2 regions of the Pararhizobium sp. IMCC21322 genome follow, and region 1 is predicted to be linked to the other one. Evidence: riboswitches for the same ligand, from Rfam matches in the RefSeq annotation. Region 1 holds a riboswitch; the other holds the start of a gene.
The links. A riboswitch is a leader RNA that binds a small molecule or an ion and turns the genes downstream of it on or off. The one in region 1 is predicted to bind thiamine pyrophosphate.
Positions count from the first base shown of each region.

Region 1 (3,331 bases):
AGAGCAAATGCCATACCGCACACCGGGTCGCCGCACCTATGATACGGGTGATTTTGCTGGCCAGATGGATGCAGCGCTTGCAAAAGCGGATTATGCAGGCTTCGAGACGCGCCGACAGGCAAGCGCTGCCGAGGGAAAATATCGTGGTTTCGGATTTGCCACCTATGTGGAAGCCTGTGCCTTTGCAGGATCTGAAGAAGCCCGCATTGAGTTGAATGAAGATGGGTCCGTTACATTGTTGATTGGGACGCAATCCAATGGGCAGGGACATGAGACAGCATATGCCCAGTTCATCGCAGGTCATCTCGGGCTGGACTATGACAAGATCAATGTCGTGCAGGGTGATACCGACAGAGTACGGCAGGGCGAGGGGACTGGCGGTTCCCGGTCTATTCCCCTTGGCGCAGTATCCGTAGAATGGGCCGCAAAGTCTCTGGCTCAGAAAATCAAGGAGAAGGCGTCCGACGAGTTGGAAGTATCGGCGCAGGATTTGGAGTTGCAGGAGGGCGTGGTTCGCGTTGTGGGGACCGACCGACAGATCACCCTGGCCGAAATTGCGCAAAACAGCAGCGAGCAGCTATTTGCTTTGGAAGAATTCAAGCAAAATGAAGCGACATACCCCAATGGCACACACGCGGTGGAACTGGAAATCGATCCGCAAACCGGTGTCACAAAGCTTCTGAATTATACCATCGTTGATGATTTTGGCGTGACTGTGAATCCAATGCTTTTGGCTGGACAAATTCATGGTGGTGTCGTGCAGGGCATTGGACAGGCGCTGCTTGAGCACACGGTTTACGATGAGGATGGCCAACTGCTGTCTGCCAGTTTCCTTGATTACTGCATGCCGCGCGCAGACGATGTTGTCGATTTCAACTTTGAAACCCGAAATGTGCCTTCAAAAACCAATGCGCTTGGCATTAAGGGAGCAGGTGAGGCTGGATCAATAGGATCGTGCCCTGCCATCATGAACGCTGTTGTGGATGCGTTGATGCGGGGCGCAGGAATTACACATTTTGACATGCCGGCTACACCATCACGTGTCTGGGAGGCGTTGCAGGCCGCCTAGACGTGAGGACCCAACCGCCAAATTGAATTCAGATCCTGTTGCATGCTTGCCATTGCCAAATCAGAAAAACATGGTAAACGGAGAACTCACTCATAGGGGTGCCGATTGCACAATCGTGATTGGCTGAGAGACGTATGGTCAACCCTGACAACCTGATCCAGATCATGCTGGCGGAGGGAATGAGGTTTGAACGATAAAGACAGTCTGAACGATAAAGACACATCTCCCGAATTTCTGAAAGCGGAAGCAGCTTCATCGCTGGAGAGCGTGCGCGCTGCGCGGCCGCACGTGCATTGCATCACGAATTCTGTGGCTCAGACATTCACTGCCAATGTGCTTCTGGCCCTTGGCGTAGAGCCATCCATGACCATCGCACCTGACGAGATCGGGGCATTTGTCTCTGCTTCCGACGCGACATTGATCAATCTGGGCACATTGGACGCTGACCGCCGTCAATCGGCGTTGATTGCTGCTGAGACAGCGAACGGTCTTGGCAGACCTTTTGTGCTGGATCCGGTCTTCGCGCATAAGTCGCCATCCAGAAAACAGCTCGGCGAGATAATTTTGGCGCTTGAGCCAACCGCCATGCGCGGCAATGCCGAAGAGATATCAGGCATTAAGGCAAATGCCAGCAAAACGGTGTTGGCTGAAACCGGTATCACAGACATTGTGCGGTTTGGCGGTAGAACAGTCCGGCTGCAAAACGGCGATCCCCTGATGGCCAAAACCACCGCAGTCGGATGTGCACTGGGCGGGGTGATCGCAGCATTTCTGGCAGTCGGGAATGACAGGTTCATTGCTGTAACCGCTGCGCTGATGAGTTTTGGTGTTGCAGGTCAAATAGCAGCAGACAAGGCAAAAGGCCCGGGCAGTTTTGTACCGGAATTTCTGGATGCGCTCTACCAGTTAACGCCCGCTGACATCGAAAAACTGGGACGCATTTCATGAGCAAGGTTGATCTTTCCCTCTATGGCATTCTTGACCCCCGGCGATGCCTTGGCCGCGACTTGGGCGAACTGGCCGATGCTGCAATTTCCGGTGGCTGTACCCTGTTGCAACTACGCGACAAGGAAAGCTCCACACGGGACATTTTGTCGCGCGCAAAAGCCATCAAATCAGCCATTGCGGGGCGGGTACCGTTTCTGGTGAATGACAGGGTGGACGTTGCGCTGGCCAGTGGCGCTGATGGTGTGCATATCGGACAGGACGATATGCCAGTGGCCGATGCACGCCAATTGTTAGGGCCGGATGCGATCATCGGCCTGTCCATCAAGACACGGCAGGACGCTACGCAATTTCCGCGTGAAGGTCTGGATTATGTTTGTATTGGCGGTGTGTTTGAAACGCAGTCAAAGGACAATCCTGTCAGCATCGGCATTGGTGGATGGGCCGAATTGGCAGCGCTTTGTCGCGAACGAACGAGCGCACCAATTCCTGTGGGAGCAATAGCCGGAATTGACCGTCACAACGCGTCTCAGCTGATCACGGCCGGCGCAGATGGGGTTGCGCTCATCTCCGCAATTTTCATGGAAGCTGATGTGCAGGCTGCTGCCACGGAATTTCATAAAACCATTCATGAAGCACGAACGCTATGACCGCTTCAACAACACCTATTGCGCTGACAATTGCCGGATCGGATTCAGGCGGCGGGGCAGGAATTCAGGCAGATTTGAAGGCATTTTCTGCCATGGGCGTTTATGGGGCCAGTGTACTGGCCGCATTGACTGCACAGAACACACTCGGTGTGACGGCCATCCACGATGTCCCGATTGATTTTGTCACAGCACAGATGGATGCGGTTTATTCCGATCTTGCAGTGGTTTCCACAAAGATTGGCATGTTGTCCCAGACAGCCATTATTGAGGCTGTTGCAGCCGGTCTTGAACAGCATGGAGCGAGACAGATCGTTCTGGACCCGGTGATGGTTACCACGTCCGGTAGCCTGCTGCTGTCAGAAGATGCGGTTGAAAGTTTGAAAAAAGCGCTGCTTCCGATGGCTGATCTTATCACGCCCAATCTTTTTGAAGCGGCGGTCCTGCTGGGTGACGAACCTGCCCTGGACAAAGCGGGTATGGAAGTCCAGGCCAGACAATTGCTTGAGATCGGAGCAAAAGCTGTGCTGCTGAAAGGCGGTCATTTTGACAGTGAAACAGCAGATGATCTGTATCTGAGTTCGCAGGACAAGCGATGGTACTCTGCAAAAAGAGTGCAGACCAAAAACACCCATGGTACCGGCTGTACATTATCCGCCGCCATAGCTGC
Region 1 covers NZ_CP132335.1:2,415,275-2,418,605, forward strand. The annotation lists gene RAL91_RS11515 (xanthine dehydrogenase family protein molybdopterin-binding subunit) at 1-1,069, shown strand, start outside; TPP riboswitch at 1,154-1,265, shown strand; gene RAL91_RS11520 (hydroxyethylthiazole kinase) at 1,256-2,017, shown strand; gene thiE (thiamine phosphate synthase) at 2,014-2,664, shown strand; gene thiD (bifunctional hydroxymethylpyrimidine kinase/phosphomethylpyrimidine kinase) at 2,661-3,331, shown strand, end outside.

Region 2 (3,331 bases), 1.8 Mb from region 1:
GACGGGCGTTGTCGGGGCGCTCGTGGGCGGTTTGGCTGCCATTTCAGGTACATGGCTCACACACATCCTGCAAAGCCGCAAACAATCGCGCATCGATCTGGCCAGAAAAAAACTTTTGACAACCACATTGAAGGGAGCCGAAGGCGCAGGCTGGATGAGCATTCAAACCCTTGCACAGATTGTTGGCGCTAATCTGGATGTTACCAGGGCGCTTTTGATCGAGATTGAAGCGCGTGGCTCGATGAAGACCAACAAGGAGATGTGGTCTCTCCTCTCCCGCAATCCCTTGCCCAGATCGTCCGAAGATTAGGGTCTGAACTCACTCTTCCGATTGGCCCAGACCCTAAGCCGGACTCAGTTCAAAGGTCTTGCGATACGCGCCATATCAGGCACTTCATCAATCAGGCCGCGTTCCTTCATGAACGCAGCAAAACGCTTGTAGCGCGCTGCATCAAAGGCGAACGGACGTTTGGCGAACCTTGGAATCGTGTCAAACCATGCACGACGGTTCAACTCATCGTTCAAATCAGGATGCGCTTTGACAAACAACTCCAAAGCTTCCTCGGGGTGGTTTGTCAGATAGATTGTGGCTGTTTCAACAGCGCTCAGAAATTTGGCAAAACGCGCATCATCTGTCTTGTCCATATGGGCAATCAGGATCAACTCATCATACACAGGAACACCATGTTCTTCCGGGTAAAACGCCCGTCCGGGGCGCTCAACAATATCCATCTGGTTAAGCTCAAAATTGCGGAAGGCACCAATTACTGCATCAACATTGCCAGTGATCAGTGAAGGCGAAAGTGAGAAATTGACGTTCACCAGCTCCACATCATCAAGACTGAGACCTACACCCTGCAGCATGGCACCCAGCAGAGCATCTTCAAAGCCACCAACTGAAAACCCGACCTTCTTTCCCTTCAGATCCGCGATGGACTGAATGGGGCTGTCTTCCAGAACCACCAGGGAATTAAGCGGTGTTTCCACAAGCGTTCCAATCCAGGCAACCGGGAGGCCTTCCTTGATCTGAAGATGCAGGCTTGGCTGATAGGAAATTGCAATATCACCCTGGCCGGCTGCCACAAGCCGTGGTGGCGCAGATGGATCGGCAGGGGCAATCAGTTCGACCTCCAGGCCTGCTTGCTCAAACAGGCCCAGTTCCTGCGCCACAATAAGCGGTGCATGATCGGGATTGACAAACCAGTCCAGCAAAACGGTCAGTTTTTCCTGAGCATGAGCCCCCGACAAACTGGAAATTAGAAAGAGAACACTGAAGAAGTAACGCATGTAAGAAATCCTGTTTATGTGGCGTTGATTGATTGTGGCTGGTGTTCCGGCATCCAGAACACCAGTCGGCGCGTCAGTCGGTCGGTCCCGAAGCGCAACAGCACCACGAACACCGCTAGAATAAAAAGTGAAGCGAACATCAAATCTGTCTGCATTCGGCCATTGGCATGCAGCATTACAAAGCCAAGCCCGGCAGAAGACCCGACCCATTCCCCCACGACGGCGCCAATGGGCGCAAGGCTGGCACCAACCCGCAGTCCCGATGACAAGGACGGCAATGCGGATGGCAAACGTAGGTGGAGCAGACTTTGCAAAGGGCTGGCCCCGGCAATACGCCCCAGATCCAGCAAATCCGGGTCTGTGCGCCGCAAACCATCAAAAAAGGCCGATGTGATGGGAAAATAGATAATCAGCGTCGCCATGATAACCTTCGACGCAAGCCCGAAACCGAACCAAAGCACCAGCAGCGGTGCAATGGCAAAGACCGGCAGGGCCTGTGTCGCCAGAACCACCGGAAACACCATCCGCTCTGCCGATGGTGACATCGCCATGAAAAGCCCTGTCGCAACGCCCAGCACGAGGCCCAGCAACAAGCCAAGCAGAATTTCGCTTGCGGTGATGGCCGCATGACCCAACAGATAGGAAAAATTATTGGCCAGGCTGGCAGCGACCCGAAAGGGTCCCGGCAGCATAAAGGGTGGCAGATCAAATAGAACGACAACCGCCTGCCAGACAGCAATCAGCAAGGCGCAAACAACCAATGCGCGCAAAAGCACGCCAGTAATTCGTCTGTGTGTTGTGGTCGTGTTCACGCTGTGTGTCACGCGAGTGGAGCCCTCAAAAACAGAGGACCATGCGGAAAGGTACGCAAACGGAGAATACAGGTCTTCGTCCCTTCGCCGGCATGATCCGGATCAGGTTCAAAGGGTCCGGAAACGCGCGGTCCAAATCCGATATCGGATCATGAACCTGCTTCCATCTCAGCCCCGTTAACGCCGGGACACCCCTCGAAACAACTTTAGCTTAGTCAGATTTTCTTTGCGCTTCAAGCGCCAGATCAGTTTCCTCGGCTCCAGGCTTCCAAAGCCTGTGCAAACACGACTTCACCTTCGCGCCCTTTTTCAAGTGTGACGATAGCGCGCTTGTCGTTTTTGTAACGAACTGGCAAATCAAACCAACTGCCTTCACGGAGCAGCTTCAGATTATTCACCTCATTCTCAGGTGTCGCGGAAAGCGCCAGCCAGAACAGCGTGTCAGAGACTTTGACGCCAGCCGATGCCAGCAATTCGCCTTGTGCTTCCTCACTGCCTTTCAGCAGCAATGCAGGAATATCTTCAATTCCACCGCCCACAAATCGCGGCGGCGCCTGATAGGATATTTCTACCAGGTGACTGGCGGAGGCAAGGGAATCATCTTCATTTTTGCGAATAATGATATCGAAGAACAAGCGGCGCTGGGGGATTTCCACCCGCCCAATAATGATTGGAGATCCATTGTCGTCTCCAAGGCTCCAGGATGTGCCACCGGCAACAGCTCTTGAATCCTCGGCTGTAGCACCTTCTTCGTACAAAATGGCACGTTGCGGCAACACGCCTTCGCCGACGGCGGATCCATCATCACCCTGTTCGACGTCAGGGTTCATTTGTCCTGAATCATCGATGATGCGACCATCATTTTTCGAAGACTCAGCATCTTCGTTGGCGTTGATCCGCCTTGGGCCATCGCCAGCAGCAGCGCCTTCGCCGATAGCAGGTTGCAATGGACTGACATCGCTCGATCCATAATCAAGCCAGTTTTCAAAGGTTGTCATCACCTTTTCCTGGTTCTGGAATGCCCACCAGCCGCCGCCACCAAGTGCAACGAGAATCAGAAGTATGAGAATCCAGGGCCAGATGCGGCGTCTTGGACGTTCGCCGGGATAAGGCTGACGATCATCATAATATGTATCGGAGTTACCCCTGCCGCCACCGCGTCCTCCGCGTTGGTCACGCTCAGCGCGCGGGTCAGGTCGATCAGATACTAATTCGGGCTCATCATAATAGTC
Region 2 covers NZ_CP132335.1:4,250,859-4,254,189, forward strand. The annotation lists gene RAL91_RS20150 (hypothetical protein) at 1-310, shown strand, start outside; gene RAL91_RS20155 (ABC transporter substrate-binding protein) at 355-1,287, opposite strand; gene RAL91_RS20160 (ABC transporter permease) at 1,302-2,099, opposite strand; TPP riboswitch at 2,162-2,305, opposite strand; gene RAL91_RS20165 (hypothetical protein) at 2,345-3,331, opposite strand, start outside.
Region 2: another riboswitch for thiamine pyrophosphate. It lies ahead of RAL91_RS20160 (ABC transporter permease); the one in region 1 lies ahead of RAL91_RS11520 (hydroxyethylthiazole kinase).